Regions from separate parts of the Priestia sp. FSL W8-0524 genome, predicted to be linked through region 3. Evidence: riboswitches for the same ligand, from Rfam matches in the RefSeq annotation. Region 3 holds a riboswitch; each other region holds the start of a gene.
What was found. A riboswitch is a leader RNA that binds a small molecule or an ion and turns the genes downstream of it on or off. The one in region 3 is predicted to bind S-adenosylmethionine.
Positions count from the first base shown of each region.

Region 1: linked by a shared signal. The riboswitch ahead of NST66_RS19045 (hypothetical protein) and the one ahead of NST66_RS04635 (hypothetical protein) in region 3 are both predicted to bind S-adenosylmethionine.
Region 2: linked by a shared signal. The riboswitch ahead of metK (methionine adenosyltransferase) and the one ahead of NST66_RS04635 (hypothetical protein) in region 3 are both predicted to bind S-adenosylmethionine.

Region 1 is NZ_JBBOUG010000001.1:3,626,064-3,632,164, forward strand. It holds gene NST66_RS19030 (TerD family protein) at 1-863, shown strand, start outside; gene alaP (alanine permease AlaP) at 929-2,332, opposite strand; gene NST66_RS19040 (DUF1540 domain-containing protein) at 2,649-2,807, opposite strand; gene NST66_RS19045 (hypothetical protein) at 2,908-3,246, opposite strand; SAM riboswitch class I at 3,316-3,417, opposite strand; gene NST66_RS19050 (hypothetical protein) at 3,539-3,835, shown strand; gene NST66_RS19055 (GNAT family N-acetyltransferase) at 3,848-4,294, opposite strand; gene NST66_RS19060 (hypothetical protein) at 4,376-4,816, opposite strand; gene NST66_RS19065 (glycosyltransferase family 2 protein) at 4,924-5,913, opposite strand; gene NST66_RS19070 (DUF6044 family protein) at 5,926-6,101, opposite strand, start outside.
Region 2 is NZ_JBBOUG010000001.1:4,517,652-4,523,752, reverse strand. It holds gene NST66_RS23595 (ABC transporter substrate-binding protein) at 1-105, opposite strand, end outside; gene NST66_RS23590 (alpha/beta hydrolase family protein) at 298-1,080, shown strand; gene NST66_RS23585 (DUF2584 domain-containing protein) at 1,135-1,377, shown strand; gene pckA (phosphoenolpyruvate carboxykinase (ATP)) at 1,412-3,001, opposite strand; SAM riboswitch class I at 3,375-3,492, shown strand; gene metK (methionine adenosyltransferase) at 3,625-4,827, shown strand; gene NST66_RS23570 (glycosyltransferase family 4 protein) at 4,861-6,006, opposite strand; gene NST66_RS23565 (phosphatase PAP2 family protein) at 6,025-6,101, opposite strand, start outside.
Region 3 is NZ_JBBOUG010000001.1:936,462-942,562, reverse strand. It holds gene NST66_RS04645 (VOC family protein) at 1-774, shown strand, start outside; gene NST66_RS04640 (M20/M25/M40 family metallo-hydrolase) at 793-2,406, opposite strand; gene NST66_RS04635 (hypothetical protein) at 2,872-3,114, opposite strand; SAM riboswitch class I at 3,183-3,284, opposite strand; gene NST66_RS04630 (amidohydrolase) at 3,348-4,502, opposite strand; gene NST66_RS04625 (GNAT family N-acetyltransferase) at 4,550-5,056, opposite strand; gene NST66_RS04620 (methyl-accepting chemotaxis protein) at 5,264-6,101, opposite strand, start outside.

The DNA.
Region 1 (6,101 bases), 2.7 Mb from region 3:
GCAAAGATGCTTTACATGACCGTTTTGCTAAGTTGCCACCTCTTGGAAATGTATGGCTTGATGAACGTTTGCGTGAACAAACTATACCGTTTTCACAGCGTTCAAGCAGCAAAACATTAAAAACGATTAGCAGGGGAAGTAAATTAACAATTCCTGAAGGCGATACGCTTCGTTTTTTCATTTGGTGGAAAGAAGGCTTTGCAAATGGTGAACATACCGGTAGTGTAGATATTGATTTATCTGCCGGAATTTACGATGAAAACTGGCAGTATAAAGAGCATATTTCTTATACAAACTTATCTTCAAAAAGCTTCAAAGCTTTTCACAGCGGAGATATTACATCTGCTCCTAACGGGGCATGTGAATTTATTGACTTGCATATCCCTACGATTCTAAAAAAAGGCGGCCGTTATATATTGATGAACGTTTATTCATTTTCTGTCCAGCCTTTTGTTATGCTTCCCGAATGTTTTGGAGGATGGATGATGAGACAGCACATAGAGTCCGGCGAGATATTCGAACCTTCTACCGTACAAAATAAAGTAGATCTTGCTAGTGATTCCACCATCTCCATCCCTTTAATTTTTGATTTACAAGAGCGAAAATTAATCTGGACGGATATTTCGCTGCATCACCATGTTGAATTTGAAAATAATCTTGAACAAAACAATGGTTCGGTCTCTCTTATGGGAAAAGCCATGACAAAGCTGTTAAAGCCAACGCTTTATGATCTTTTTTCATTTCACGCACAAGCTAGAGGAACACTTGTCCATGACAAACAAAAAGCTGACACTATTTATTCGCTTGATGAAGGTGTTACTCCTTATGATATTGAAACAATTATTGAAACCTACCTAAACTAATTATTTATAGGAAAGTAAGAACAAATAAACGAAAAGACCTCTTTCCAAGAAAGAGGTCTTTTCGTTTACTTCACTAGCTTTTGCTCAGTCCCAGCTGAACCTTGACTTCGTTTATGAAATCCTTTTGCGTAGTACGCGATAATAAGACCGATAAACCATAGTGGTCCGATAACAACTGCAATTCTTGTATCTGGATTGTACGCCATAAGAACAACCACCAGCGCTAGGAACGCAAGTGACACATAAGACGTTAACGGAAATAAAGGCATTTTGTATTTTAACTTTGCCTCTTCACCTTTTTTTAGCGTTTTGCGATACTTAATTTGAGAAAGCAAAATAATTCCCCATGTCCAAATCGCACCGAATGTTGCAATGCTTGTTACCCACGTAAATACTTTGGCAGGCACAATGTAGTTTAACGCTACTCCGACTAATAACGCACCTGCTGATGCTAAAACAGCTTTTCCAGGTACGCCGCCTTTTGTCAGCTGACCGTATCCTTTTGGCGCTTCTCCGTGCTCTGCTAAGTTAAACAGCATACGGCCTGTACTAAAAATACCGCTGTTACAAGAAGAAAGAGCTGCTGTTAGCACCACAAAGTTAATAATGCCTGCCGCTGCTGGAATCCCGATTTTTTCAAATGTTAATACAAACGGGCTTCCCTGTGAACCAATTTCTTGCCAAGGATAAATCGACATAATGACAAATAATGCACCAACGTAGAAAATAAGAATACGCCAAAAGACCGAATCAATCGCTCTTGCTAGAGATTTTTCTGGATTTTTCACTTCTCCCGCGGTAACGCCGATCATTTCAATTCCTAAATATGCAAACATAACCATTTGCAGCGACAGTAAAATACCTTTGAATCCGTTCGGGAACAGCCCGCCGTTGTCCCATAAGTTTTTAATACCCGTCGCAACGCCGCCGTTCCCGATTCCAAACACAATCATTAATAATCCAACGGCAATCATTAACACAATCGCTAAAATTTTAATAAGTGCAAACCAAAATTCCAGTTCACCATATGCCTTAACAGCTAAGAAGTTAACTGTTGTCATGATGACAAGCGCCGATAACGCCCAAATCCAGTTTGGTACATCCGGATACCAATATCCCATATAAATACCAACGGCTGTAATTTCAGCCATACATGTTACAACCCATAAAAACCAGTAGTTCCAACCTGTTAAATAACCAGCAAGGGGCCCTAAATAGTCGCGCGCGTACTTGCTGAATGAACCTGCAACAGGTTTTTGAATCGCCATTTCTCCAAGTGCTCTCATAATAAAAAACATAATCATTCCGCTAAATCCATACGCCAATAATATTCCCGGCCCTGCTAATTTAATAGCAGATGCAGATCCAAGAAACAGCCCTACCCCTATGGCTGCTCCTAAGGACATCAGCGTCACATGTCTTTCTTCTAACCCGCGTTTCAATTCTTTCCCCTGAGTTTTCCCCTGCATAAACGTCTCCCCTTTTTCCAATCTGTCAAAACGAGATGAATACAGCTTTTTTGTTAGCGCTTTCATATAAATTTATGCTAAAAGTCAGCTAGGCTGTATATTTTTATTCTATCACCTTTCTCTCGTTTTTCTTTTGTCGAAAAACAAAAAAATTATCGTATCATTTTGTTTAAACGCACAATTAGACGTAGACACTGCTTTTTTACTATGTATTTATTATCGCACCTAAGTAATAGTATTTTTTAAAAAATAGAAAAACGCCGACTCAACTCCGTCAGCGCATCGTTCATTTTATGCTTTTTTATAAAACTAGCAGTTATCTCGCGGGTTCAAAAGTTTTACAGCCAGGTTCTTCCGTTTCAGAAACATGGTGACTACTTTCAGGACTCACAACGTAAATGGACTCTGCACTGCATTTATTTCCCGATTTCCAATACATGCACTCATTCACTTCACATAATACACCTTGGGCCACTGTTATCCCTCCTTTTTTTGTCTTATCTATTTACTACCCGAAATAGAACGCTTCTAACATTTACATGCAAAAAAACCGCTTGTTTATCAAGCGGATCCTTTTACTGCGTGTGTTCAACATACTGTTTTTTAGCTAAATATAATTCACGACTCAGCGTGATCCGCCGTTCTCTCAAGTTCCTTAATTTAACTTGAAACTGTTCATTAGTTGGCTCTTCTTGAATTAAGCGATACGTAAAAGAAATATCTTCATTTAACTGTTTAAAATCTTCCCATATTTCTTGAACGAGTGCGGATTGTTTGTCTTCAAATGAACGATTTTGCTTCGTTTTTAGCGCGGCTAAAATTTCCTGCTGCCACGTTTCGTCTTTTAGTTCTTTTGCTAACAAGTATAGATCTAAATAATCATCAACGCTTAGCGCCTGTTGTGTATTTTTCAATGTCATCACCTTTTCTATACGAAATGTTTCTTCCTAAGAAGAGGATTTCATCATAGAAAAAGATTCCTCTTCTTATCTGTCAGAGCTAGGCTATGCTGGAATTAGCACCATTCAATAATTGTGGTTGCTGAGGCTTCAAAGGGCCAGTCCCTCCACCTCTCTAGATAAGAATATTTCGTTTTTAAATTATTTCTGACTATTCTAATATGTTTTATATGTTATGTCAATAGCTTTTCAATAAAAAGAAAAAAGAAGTAAAATATGGTATGCTTTCATAAAGGATGGTGAGCACATGAAACGATATATGTTATCTGCTTTTTTGGGAAGCTTGCTGCTGCTTCTCAGCATTGCTTTTTCATCTACTTTCCATATTGCAATTGTCAAAACAACCGGAAGCATTGGAGGGATTATTTTAGCAGCAGCGGCTTTGATTATGAACGCACTTGAAGATCCCCCCTCCTCAGATCATACAGGTAGAGGAGCTGTTGAAGTACTAGATAAAGGCGCTGTTTGGGCTACTTATTTACTTTTACTTTCATTACCGAACCTCATCGCATGTATAACATCTTATGTTTTATGGACTCGCTGACATTCACCAACATTACGGACGTTTTGCCACCTGTAGGCTCATTGATATTTGTTTATCTACAAATCCAAGTTCACGGTACACATGCTGTGCAAAATTCCCAGCATGAACGCTGAGTCTGATTTCAGGGTATCCTTTGATAGACAATTCATCAATTGCTTTTTGCATTAACGGCTTGGCTAGACCTTGCCCGCGGTATTCTGGTAAAACATATAACTCGTAGATAAAGCCAATTTCTGCTTTTGAAAAGAAGTCGGCAGATGGACCGACAAAAACCCAGCCTGCAAGTTTATTTTCTTGTCTAGATACTAAATAATAACACCCTTTTTCAAGGGCATTATCAATTAGTTCATTTACGCGTTCAGTTGACGGTTGAAACTGATGCGTTGTTCCTTCAAACAGCGCATCAGCAGATTTCGTCCGAATTTCCTGTATTTCTTCTTCAGTAGCTTTTGCAATCATCACAATCTCTCCTTTCGTGTTCGTTTTCCACATACAGAGATAAATTCCTGCAAAAAAAAGTCTTCGCCTAAGCGAAGACTTTTATTTAAATTCAAAATGTTCTTGATGGTTGCCTTGTTCATCCGTCCAGTTAATCATGATGTCTAAGCCTGCCGCTTTTCCAGGAACAGCAAAATTGGCATAGCGAAAACGCTGACCGCTTTTGCTTAAGTTAGACCTTTCAATAGGAGAAAACAAGCTGTATTTCGCCTTATTTTTTCCTTCGTGCCGAAAAGCTTGGACCTGCACACGCTCTACGTCTTTTCCAATGTTTTCAACGGTTAATCCATATGTATGATAGACGTTATTTTTCCACTTTAGCTGATTATCTCCCGTCATGCTCGCTTTTGTCAGTTCGACCGACCATTGTTCAGATGATTTCTTCATTGGAAGTTTCTCAATCGAAAGAGCGCTGACATGAATGGTTGCAAAAGCAAGCCAAACAAAACAAAAAGTGCTGACTGTATAAAGTAGTCTTTTCATAGATTTTGATCTCCTTAGAAATTTTAGTAGTAGCATCTCCTATTACCTTAAAAATTATGATAAACACTTTAACAAAAAAGCCTCTCCATTCAGGAGAAGCTTCTTAATTAATGCATCAGCAAATCTTTTTGTGTGTCTAACGAGTGTTTTGTATATAAATCTCTTTCAATCGCATATTTAGGACGCTGTTTCACTTCGTTGAAAATCTTGCCAATGTATTCTCCGACAAGACCTATTCCCATTAGCTGCAGGCCGCCTACAAGCCAAATTGATAAAATAAGAGACGTCCAGCCAATTTGCGTATGATCTAAATATTTTTGAATCAGCGCATAAATGCCAAACAAAATACTAAAGAGAAACGAAGCTCCTCCAAGCAGCGTCAGTAAGCGTATAGGTGCTACGCTAAAAGACGTAATCCCGTCAAATGCAAAAGCGAGCATTTTCTTTAGCGGATATTTTGACTCACCCGCCGTCCGTTCTTTGCGGTCATATGTGACTTCCGTGGAGCGAAATCCTACTAATGGTACAAGGCCCCGCAAAAAGACGTTTCCTTCTTTATATTTCATGAGTTCACCAAGAGCACGTTTGCTCATAAGGCGAAAATCAGCGTGATTTTGAACAAGCTGAATTCCTAGCTTGTTCATAAAACGATAAAACCCTACTGCCGTGGTTCGTTTGAAAAATGTATCGGTTTCTCTGCTGTCTCGAACGCCATATACAACTTCATACCCAAGCCAATATTTCTCTACAAAAGTACGAATGACACTGATATCATCTTGCAAATCCGCGTCAATGGAAATGACGCAGTCAGATTGCTTATGAGCTGCTTCTAGTCCTGCAAGCAAAGCATTTTGATGTCCTACATTTCGCGCTAACTTTAACCCTTTTACAAACAAATTGCTGCAGCTTTCTTTTTCAATAAGCGACCACGTGCTGTCTTTACTTCCATCGTCTACAAATAAAATAGTGCTTTCACTTGATACAAGTCGTTCATTAATCAGTTCTTTTACTACAGTAGTTAATTGAAAAGACGTCTCTGTGAATACTTCTTCTTCGTTGTAGCATGGAACCACGATCGTTAAAATAGGTCTGTTCATGTTATTGCCCCCTTACTTTGCTTCATATACATACACTTTCCAAGCGGACTGTTTATCGTTAAATGCTTTTAAAAAGTGCAAACCGTCGCTTTCAGCATTTTCAATTGGCACAGCTGAAAAAATATAGCGACCGCCCATTTTTTTAAATTGGCTGATATTAAGCTGCAAATGACGAATTTTTTTCGTTG
Region 2 (6,101 bases), 3.6 Mb from region 3:
GCCGACACGAACCGTTTGTACAGATGTTGTTTTGCTGCAGCTAATTAGTGGAATGAGTAAAATCATAATAGCAAGCAAAGAAAAAAGCCATTTAATTGGTTTCATAAAGCAAACCTCCTTAAAGTAATAAAATATTTTATGATAATGTATGTAAAGAAGTGGAAGAAGGTGAGTGCCTATATAACTATGTGGAAAATCAAAGAAGTAGTAGTCAACGACTGAAAGTAAACCTTAGCGGAAGAAAGTAAACCTTAGCGGAAGAAAGTAGGCTAGTTATATAAAGAATGGAGGAAAAAAATGAAAGATGGAACAATTCTTCATAAACAGCGTTTCCCATCATCAAATCCTCGCGTGACGCTGTGGGTGATTACATATGCATGTCAAGGGCTTAAGATTAAAGGAATGCTTGCAGAGCCAAAAGAAAAAGGAATGTATGACGGCTTTTTATACTTAAGAGGAGGTATTAAGAACGTAGGAACGGTTCGCCCTGCTCGACTCATTCAATTTGCTTCACAAGGTTTTATTGTGATGGCTCCGTTCTATAGGGGAAATCAAGGAGGCGAAGGAAACGAAGATTTTGCAGGAGATGATCGTTACGATGCTTTTGCTGCTTACGATTTACTGAAACAGCTCCCTAACGTCCACCATGACCGCATTCATATTTTTGGGTTTTCACGAGGGGGAGTGATGGCTTTACTCACAGCCATTGAAAAAAAAGACAGCCGTTCTCTTGTGCTATGGGGAGGCGTCACGGATATGGTGCTGACATATGAAGAAAGAGAAGATTTAAGAAGAATGATGAAGCGGGTGATTGGAGGAACTCCTTCTAAATATCCTGAAAGATACGAATGGAGGACACCTTTGCATCGTGCTCATCTCGTCGAGCCGCCGGTCTTGCTTATTCATGGTTTAGAAGATAAAAACGTCTCAATTGATCATTCCTATCAGCTCGAATCTAAACTAAAGAAGTCCAATAAAAAAGTTACCAGCTGGTATTTTGAAAACTTTCCACATGCTTTTCCACCAAAAGAAAACCGAGAAACGGTAAAGAAGTTAACGAAGTGGATGAAAGCGCAATAAAAGATATGCTACGATAGAAAAAACAAGTAGAATAACAGTGAGGAGTGAGAGAAAATGGGGATGCCGCTAGAATTAAATACAATGATTGTGACAAAAGGCAACGAAAAGCGTGTAACAGATAACATTTTTCAAGTTGAGAAAAAAGGATATCGTTTGTATCCGTTGGATATTCCATTAAACATTCACAAAACGAAAAATGGAGAATGTATTGGAACTGCTGTTGTGCGTAAGGTAGAAATGGAGCAGGAAAAAACCATTGTCACATATGAACTGACAAAATTACATTCGACTAACTAAAAAACCGATCGTCTATAAGACGATCGGTTTTTTATTAGACTCTAGGTCCGCCTAATGTTGAAATGTCCGATGCTACATCATTAAAACGCTTGAAGTTCGCTTTGAATTTAGCGGCAAGTTCAGTTGCTTTTTGGTTATAAGCTGTTGCATCGTTCCATGCTTTAGAAGGCTGAAGCACTTCATCAGGAACTCCCGGAACATGAGTTGGAATCGATAAACCAAAAATAGCATCTGTTACTGTTTCGGTATTAGCTAGTTCTCCTTCAAGAGCTGCTTGAACCATAGCTCGAGTGTAACTTAACTTCATTCGTTCACCCACGCCGTATTCACCGCCGGTCCATCCAGTGTTTACAAGGTAGACATTTACGTTATGTTCATCGATTTTCTTTCCTAGCATTTCTGCATAAGTTGTTGGAGCAAGAGGTAAGAAAGGCTCACCAAAGCATGTAGAGAAAGTAGCCTGTGGCGATGTTACGCCGCGCTCTGTTCCAGCTAACTTACTAGTGTATCCGCTCAGAAAATGGTACATCGCTTGTTCTTTTGTAAGCTTGCTGATTGGAGGTAAGACGCCGAAGGCATCAGCAGTTAAAAAGACAATAGCTGTAGGGTGCCCAGCAACGCTTGGCAATACCGTATTATCAATAGAGTCAATTGAATAAGCGGCACGAGTATTCTCTGTTAAACTATTATCATTGTAATCTGCTACTTTCGTATTTTGATTCAACACTACATTTTCCAGTACTGCGCCGAAGCGAATTGCATTAAAAATTTGCGGTTCTTTTTCTTCGGAAAGCTGAATGCACTTCGCGTAGCAGCCTCCTTCAATATTAAATACACCAGAGCTTGACCAACCGTGCTCGTCATCTCCGATTAAACGACGGTTTGCATCAGCAGAAAGCGTTGTTTTACCCGTTCCAGATAAACCAAAGAATAATGCAACGTCACCTTCTTCTCCTACGTTAGCAGAACAGTGCATGGATAGAATATTGTTTTGAGGAAGCAAGAAGTTCATCACTGAAAAAATGGATTTTTTCATTTCACCAGCGTATTCAGTTCCTCCAATTAGCACAATGCGTCGCTCTAATGAAAGAATAATGAAGGTTTCCGAATTCGTCCCGTCTGTTTCAGGGTCAGCTTTGAACGTTGGAGCTGCTACAATTGTAAACGGCTTCACATCATCATTTGTTTTTTGTTCAGCTGAAGGGCGAATGAATAACTGCTGAGCGAATAGGTTGTGCCATGCAAATTCATTAACTACTTGAATTGGTAACTGATACTTTTTATCAGCTCCAGCATATCCATTAAAAACAAAAAGTTCATCCTGCTTCTTTAAGTGGGTTAAGACTTTTTTGTATAGCGCATCGAATCGCTGAGCAGAAATTGGCTGATTGACGGGTCCCCATTCAACCGTTTTTGAAGATACAGCATCGCTTACAATAAATTTATCCAAAGGAGAGCGACCTGTATATTTTCCGGTTTCGACTGACACAGCACCTGTAGAAGTCAGCGTTCCTTCGCGTCGAGCTAGAATTTTTTCAACAAGTTGTGGAACAGATAATTGGTGTTTTGTTGTTTTTAATTGAAGCAAACCATTTAATTCGATAGACATATCAACAGTACTCATGTGCACTACCTTCCTTTTTAGCTATTATTTATTCATTAATGTTTGAAATTTATAATTAGTATAACACATTTATTTAATTATTCTATACTATTTAACTAAAAATGTTTGTGTATTATAAAAAAATGTACGTTATACCTATTTTAGACACATGTATATGTGCTAGAAGCGAAAAAAGTGAAGCTATTTCAAGTGAAAGCCTTTTTTTGGTCTGTCTTGTTAACCAAACTTCGTGATCATTCTTAATAAGGTATACTATTTTTAAATTTGAGTATGTTACATTAAAACAGATTCAAACATAAAGAGATGATTTCCATTTGAATGTTGTTGACAGTGAAGCGCTTTTTCATGTATTATATGTCCTTGAACGGATACTCTCTTATCCCGAGCTGGTGGAGGGACAGGCCCTGTGAAACCCAGCAACCATCGTCATTTTTTTGTGTAGACGATAAGGTGCTAACCTGATGCAAGGGCACAACCTTGATCGATAAGAGTGAAAGGCTTATGTAGAATTTGATACCTTTCCTCGATACAAGGAAAGGTTTTTTTATATTTTTTAACGTGTAATGAAAATAAGGGAATGAGTACCGTATCACAATGTATCGTATTTATAAGGAGGAAAACTGATGTCAACACAACGTCGTCTGTTCACGTCAGAATCTGTTACAGAGGGACATCCCGATAAAATTTGTGACCAAATTTCTGACTCAATTCTTGATGCTATCCTAGCAAAGGATCCAAATGCTCGTGTTGCTTGTGAAACAAGCGTAACAACTGGTTTAGTTTTAGTAAGCGGTGAAATTACAACTTCTACTTACGTGGATATTCCTAAAACAGTTCGTGAAACAATTAAAGGAATTGGCTATACTCGTGCAAAATACGGATTTGATGCTGAAACTTGTGCAGTATTAACATCTATCGACGAGCAGTCAGCTGATATCGCTGCTGGTGTAGACCAAGCGTTAGAAGCACGTGAAGGTCAAATGTCCGATGAAGAAATCGAAGCAATCGGAGCTGGAGACCAAGGGTTAATGTTTGGTTATGCATGTAACGAAACAAAAGAATTAATGCCTCTTCCAATTTCATTAGCTCATAAACTTGCTCGCCGTCTAACAGAAGTACGTAAAGAAGAAATTCTTCCTTACCTTCGCCCGGATGGTAAAACACAAGTAACAGTTGAATATGATGAAAACAACAAACCTGTTCGCATCGATACAATTGTTATTTCAACTCAGCATCACCCAGAAGTAACGTTAGAGCAAATTCAACGTAACTTAAAAGAATATGTAATTAATCCAGTTGTTCCAAATGAGTTAATTGATGAAAATACAAAGTATTTCATTAACCCAACAGGACGTTTCGTAATCGGCGGCCCTCAAGGAGATGCTGGTTTAACTGGTCGTAAAATTATCGTTGATACTTACGGCGGATATGCTCGTCACGGCGGCGGTGCATTCTCTGGTAAGGACGCAACAAAAGTAGACCGTTCAGCAGCTTATGCAGCTCGTTATGTTGCGAAAAACATTGTAGCAGCTGATCTTGCTGATAAATGTGAAGTACAACTAGCATATGCAATTGGTGTTGCACAGCCAGTATCTATTTCAATTGATACATTCGGTACAGGAAAAGTTTCTGAAGAAGTACTAGTAGATGTAGTACGCAAAAACTTTGACCTACGTCCAGCAGGCATCATTAAAATGCTTGATTTACGTCGCCCAATTTATAAGCAAACAGCAGCTTACGGTCACTTTGGTCGTACAGATGTGGAGCTTCCTTGGGAGTTCACAGACAAAGCTGAAGCATTAAAAACTCAAGCTTTAGCTAAATAATAAAAAAAATCTCCGTGAAAACGGAGATTTTTTTTATGCCCATTGAATACCTTCAGCAGATTTTTCTACGACATCTTCATATTCTGAAAGCAAATGCTGAAAAATGGCGTCCCATGATTGAGTAAGAGCATAGTGTCTCGCTGCATGGCCAAAGTGAAGCCGCTGGTGCAAATCATCAAGTAAACCTGTAATAGCCGAACTGAATTCTTCTAAGGAGTGAGGTTTGCAAAGGTAGCCGTTTCGCCCGTGCTGAACCATCTGTTTAACTCCTCCTGCATTTGCTGCCACCACGGGAGTTCCAGAAGCAAGAGACTCCAGTACGACATTTCCGAACGTTTCTGTTTCTGAAGGGAAAACAAACAAATCAGATGAAGAATAGATATGAGCAAGTTGCTTACCTTCAAGAAAGCCTGTAAATGTCATATGCTCAGATGCTTGCTGTTGCATTTGTTCTTTTAAAGGACCATCTCCCACAATAAGCCAGTGAACTTGGTGGCGGATATGATCAGGTAAAGATCGGGCAATTTTTAGTAAAAAATCAGCGTTCTTTTCTTTAGCTAACCTTCCTACATACGTTAAGATGTAGGGTTTTTTTATATTATATTTAATACGAATATCAAAGCGGTCATAGTGGGGATGGAACAATTTGTGATTTACCCCTCGCGACCAAATAGCTACGTTGTGAAACCCTTGTTTTTCTAGCTGCTGTTTGGTCACTTCGGAGGGAGCGAATAATTTTTGTACAGGTTTATAAAACCATTTCATATATTTTTGCAGTGGTACACGCATTTTTTCAAGTTCATAGTGAGATAAATAATCATCAAAATTGGTATGATAAGAGCCGACAAGAGGAATACCTAATCTTTTCCCGTAATAGGAGCCGCAAAGCCCCATTGTAAAAGGAGTGGCCAAATGAATAAGAGAAGGGTTGAATTCCTGCAGCTGCTTTTTAATTTTTAAAACGTTTGGCAATGAAAAGCGGCTGTTTGGATAAAGGAAAAACGGCATGCTAGGCGAGCGGTGAACATACGTTGAAAACGACCGATTATGAGCAAATTCAGGAGCAAATACCTGGATGGGAATTTGCTTTGATTTGACATACTGAGTAAATTGATAAAGTGTTTTAGCAGCTCCGTTAACTTCCGGAGCAAATGTATCTGTAAATAAAGCAATTCTCATGAGTACTCCTCCTATCAATTAGACTAAAAATATGTTCAGTGAAACAGCACCTGAAAAGATGCCGAGTATCAGGCCTACCATGACATCCGTCGGAT
Region 3 (6,101 bases):
GTTCATTTTTCACCTGATCCTATTAAAGCTCAGAAAGAACTAAACGAATACGGAATCAATGTTATTAAAGGCGGTACCCATGAAAAATGGGGCACTTTTAACACGTTGGCTTATTTTCACCTGAGCTATATTGAGTGGCTTGGGCTTACAGATATCGCATTAGCTCAAACAGTTACAGATAATGATCTTATTCAGCAGCTTGTTAACGAACATACGCCGTTTGGTCATTTTGGGCGATTTGCCCTTCGTACAGATGATATGGATTTGCTCATAACCGAGCTGAAAGACAAGGGCTACACTGTAAAAGGCCCTGTAGCGGGGTCTCGTCAAACTAATGATGGAGAAAGACTTCAATGGCAAATGTGTTTTATTGAAGATGACCATGATGCCCTCCCTTTTCCTTTCTTTATTGAGTGGGGTGAACCAGAAGAAAAACGCAAGCCAAAGCTAGCTGCTCTTTCTTCCCATCAAGCCGGTCAGCTGCAGCTAAAAAACATTTACTGTGCTGTACATAACCTTGAAGAATCCATCAGCAAATGGACAAAACTGCTGGACGTTCAGGCTGGCGAAAGCTACAAAGACTCTTTACTTGATGCACGTTGTCAAAAACTATATGTCAATAAAGGAAACCTTATTTTTTGCAGCGGAACACAAGGTGTTGTCCACGATACATTAAAAAAAGTTGGAGAGCGTCCATTTTTGGTTGAATTGGATCACGCTCTAACACCGCAACAAATTACCGTACAAGGAGCTTCTTTTAAATTCAACAAATAAACATCCGCGGGCGGATGTTTATTTCTGTGCTTCTTTTATAGCTTGATAAATGAAGTGAGGCAAAATCTCAAAGGAATACTGAACGTCTAATCTTTCGGTCCATTGATGCGCATCTCTTCCCAGCGGTCCAATGTTCAGCACCGGCATCTTCAGCTCCTCTAGCTCTTCTAGCGGGATATGATATCCTTTATTCCATAGAGGCATATTGGCTACTAACGTGTTAAATGTATGAAGCGGGTGCTGCAGGCTGGCATAGCTTAAATCCGAAATTCCGCCAAAATAACTTTGTTCAACTAGCTCCACTTGGAATTGCTCTTTGGCAGTTGCCTGTACGTTTGACAAAATCTTTTGTACAAAGAGATCATCATGTGAACAAACGGCCGGGTAAAAAGGCGGCGTAAAAAATAAGACTATCATCGGAGCTGCTTCTTTACATAAACCAGCTAAAGAGTTTACTAATTTAATGGTTTTATTTCTGTCATCATCTTCTTGTGCCAAAAGTGCCGCTTCCATTTCTTGCACATATTTTTCACCATGCTGTTTGACTGCATGAGTATAAAGTTCTTCATACGTCCATACGTTCACGTCAAGGGATGAACCCTCCATTCCCACAGCGTACTGCCGAGCAGCTTTATTATAATGTTTTTTTACATTCAAAGCCGCTTTGTCAGCCGATTTCAACAGCAGATCTGTTACTTCTTTAAGAGAGCGGTTTAACATAAATAAATTAAATAATACAACGGCAGAGTGCGGAACTTGAACGGAATACTCTTCTTTTAAATCTTTTTGTATCAGCACAGTAGGAGGTGGACTCGTTTCATCTCTTACTTTTTCGCAAAAATCAACGTTTAGTTCTATTTCTGTTGTTAAATAAGAAGCTAGTAAATTAGCATTCAAACCAGCTAGCGGTTCCCCTACATGAGTTTCTTTTCCATAACACAAAAAGCTTGGCATGATCTTGCCAATCGATCCTGAGTACACATAGTTCGTTTGATCACCAGGATAGCGGCTGAACACTGGTTCTGCATTTAGCATGAGAGAAAAATCCAGCTGATGTTTGCACGCAAGTTCTAAAAGAACAGGCACTGCTTTTCTCATTCCGAGCGAATTTACTTCTTCATCCGGTACCGACAGAAGCAGGATGTTTCCGTCAAACTCTCCGTTGCATGCTCGTTCAATCATACTGATATGCAGAGCAATACCTGCTTTCATGTCCATCGTTCCTCGGCCAAAAAGCCAGTCTCCTTTTATCATATCTTTTTGTACGTGCGCCGGAACTTGTTCCATATCATTATAAAAAGTACTCGTTAACGTATCAGCGTGAAAAGCATCCTTTTTCCACTGTCCATAATCTTGTACATCCACTACGTCGTAATGACTGACTAATACAACTGTTTTATTCGTATTTTTCCCTTCAACAAAAGCTGTGACAATCGATCGCCCGTCTCCTGTTGAATGAAGCTCAACTTGCTCGTTTTTTTGAAAGTAAGGCAGCTTCAATAAATACGCCGCTATCGATTCAGCCATTTCCACTTCTGCCATCGTTCCTGTCACGCTAGGTATAGAAACCAATTCGCTTACAAGCTTCTTTAACTGTTCTTTTGTTTGATACAAAGATGTTTTGTTCGACATACCCTTCATCTCTTTCCTTTTTCTAAATTTTCCATCAAACAAAACGATTCGTCAATCCCTTTGACAGAGACCCTTTCATTCTATCCCTATGTATCATAGTATGCGCTTCCTTGACGCACATGATAAAAAAAGAGTGCGCGGCTAGGGCTAGCACCGCACACTCTTTTTTTACTTTTCGTCATCTTCTAAAAAGTCTAGGATACGATCAATAAGCTGTTCGCTTCCTGCATCGTTTCCATGTTCAAGAGACATTTCCATTTCAATGCTCCTTTCATAAAATATTCTTGTTTTATAACATACCACAATTCATTTCGAATGTAACCTTTAATTTGTGTAAAAATTTCGACAATTTATGATTAATTTTAAAACCTAGTGAGTAATGATTATACCCACCAGATTCTTCAATTGTCAAAAAACATGCTTTCTATTTAAAAACACTTTAAAAATAGAGGCGCGAGCAGACTTCTATAAAAGACAGCCTACTCGCTCAAGCTTGGAACAGCATGATGAATAAATTTCTAGTTCATTTGCTTTTTGTACATCTTTAATATCTATGCCTACAGCATATGTACGAACATGGTTTTCGACCACAATTTCATAAAATGTTTCTAATTCACGATAAGCTACTTGATAATGCTTTCCTAATAATTTTACGGCTTCCTTTAATGCTTTCTCTCCTGTATGTGCTGCAACTGCTGTATGACTCATAAAACCCTCTCCTTTTAGAAAAATAAAAAAAACTCATTTTGCTTTGATGCAAAATGAGTTTTTCACCCGTTTTATCACCCAAAGCACATGCTTTGCTGGTAGGAGCACCTTACATTCGTAGGTTGCTGTGGAGTCAAAGAGCCAGATCTCTCGTCCACTCGTGATAACTTTTTTAATTTAAAATTTATTTTATCAAACAATTCCATCCGCGTAAATAGAAAAATAAAAATATTTTAATTTTTTTGGTAATGGAATGAATTCAAAAAGTCAAAGCTTAGATTAGCAAAATAAGAAGCTGCTACAAGTAATGCCTCTTCATTTAATGAAAAAGAAGGATGGTGCCATTCATATTCTCCAGCCGTACCCATCCATACAAAAAATCCTGGTACACGCTGCTGATATACGGCAAAATCTTCTCCTCCAGGCGATTGTTCAGCTTCTACGACTTGATAACTAAGATTCTCTGCAGCGTTAATAACCAATTTTTCCAGCGTATCATCATTGTTTACTACAGGAAGATACGGATACCATTTAACGTCTACTGAAGCCCCGAAAGCTGCTCCAATCCCTTCAGCAGTTCGTTTCATAAGAGCCGGTATTTTTTCTCTCGCTTCTTCTTGAAAGGTACGCACCGTTCCTTCAAGCGTTACTTTGTCAGGAATGACGTTCCACGAGCTCCCTCCGTGGATTTGAGTTATGCTGACAACAACATTTTGAAATGGGCTGAGATTACGGCTGACAATGGTTTGTAAACTAGTAACAATTTGACCAGCAGCAGCAATCGGATCTACTGTTTTTTCTGGAATACCTGCGTGACCGCCTACTCCTTTGACGTCAATTTCAAAACGATCAACGCTTGCCATTAAAGGTCCCGATTTGACACCAATGGTTCCTACAGGAAGATTCGGTTTGTTATGCATTCCAAATATCGCTTCTACTCCTTCGAGCACACCTTTTTCAACGAGCATTTTTGCCCCAGAAGCCGTTTCTTCGGCCGGTTGAAAGATAAATCGAACCGTACCGCAAAGCTCCTGCTGACGCTCTTTGAGAAGAATGGCTGCTCCGATTATAGAAGCCGTATGAAAATCATGTCCGCATGCGTGCATAACACCGTTCACTTCAGAAGCAAATGGCAGATTGGTTTTTTCTTCAATTGGCAGCGCATCAATATCAGCTCGAATAGCGATAGTAGGTCCCGGCTTTCCTCCCACAATTTCCGCTACTGCTCCCACGTCTAAATGGAATGCATCCGCTATAGAAATATCGTAGTGCTTTAACCACTTTTTAATACGTTTAGTTGTTTCATATTCTTTCATTGAAAGCTCTGGAAACCGGTGCAGCTCACGGCGTATGTCTATTAGCGTATTTAGTAGTAATTGATCTGTCATATTTATCACTCTTTCACATTTCTTAATTTAGACCACTTCTCTATCTTTTACGACAAAGAGTGTACCTCATTGAATTTTTTATAAAGAAATACGGTCGTATAGCCTTGTGCAAGGTGCTTTTCTTTAGCTTGAACATATCCTTTTCGTTCATACATCTCAACTAACCAAGGATGTTCTTTTGCTGTTCCTAAAGACACACCTGGCGATTTAAACGTATTCTTTATTACCTCTTCCTCTACTAGATGCAGCAGCTTAGATCCAACGCCTTTCCTGGCAAGCGACGGGTCCACTGCAAACCACCAAAAATGCGGAACAGCAAACGGACCTGGATGTTCTCCCCAAGGCATTCGTATAGATACAGTGGCAGCGATTCTTTTATCTTCTTCATATACATAGCAAAGGTTTTGAGAAATATTTTTCTTAACGAGGGCAAGATCAGCAGTAGCTGCTAAGAAAGGAATGCCTAGCTCTCGAATAGGCTTATATGCTTGTAGAGTTAAGTTCAATAAGTTATCCGCGTCGTCATTTGTTGCCAAACGGAATTCATTTTTCATCTCTTTGTCTCCTTATATAGTACTTAAATATTTTATTTAACTTATAAGTTTACTAAGAATTAAAAAAAGGCAGACTGCCGCCTTGCGTACTCACTATACAACTGCTTTGATAACGTGTCAATTCTATTTATCGTTTTCTATAAAAGATATAAATAAAACAAATACACGCAGAAAACTGCGCGTATTACGTACATATCAAGATAGACTTCAGGACTCACTTACCGTAGATTTTAAATTAGCTGCCAACATCACAAGTTCTTCTATAGATGCTAACTCCTCTTGTGAAGCCGCAGCTACTTCTTCAGCGTAAGCAGCTGCTTGTTTAGCAACCTCCGAAAGGGCCATGACAGACTCCATTACCTTAAACGAATACCCATCAATCTCTCCTGTTGCTTTTGTCATTTTGTTCATTTGTTCTTGAGCGGCAAAGACATCTTCCATAATTATGGAAAACTGTTGCGTTACATCTTCGACAGTGGCAATACCAAGCGTGACTTCTTCCGTATTCACTTCCATGTTTCGATAAGCCCGCTTTGCCTGTACTTCAATTTCTTTTAACAAATGACTGATTTGTATAGCGGACGTTTTAGATTCTTCCGCTAGCTTACGTACTTCCCCTGCCACTACAGCAAAACCTTTTCCATGTTCTCCAGCCCTTGCAGCTTCAATAGCAGCATTAAGTGCAAGAAGATTTGTTTGTTCAGCAATTCTTGTAATCGTATTAATAATGCGGCCAATCTCTGCGGAACGATCTTCGAGTCCCTTTACTTCACTGGTCGATATCTTAACGGTTTCATAGATTTTATTCATTTGATTCGTCACATCTTTCACCGCAACATTTCCGGTAGAAGCATGTTCAGAGGCTCTGTTCATCGATTGTTGTACCTTTGAAGAATGATCAGTCATTTTCTGAAGCAGCTTGGCCATATCCACCATAGCCTGCTCGGTTTCAACCACACTTAGCAACTGCTTATCAGAACCCGCAGCAATTTCTTGAATAGACATCGTAACTTCTGTCACAGCTGTTTTTGTTTCCTCCATGCTT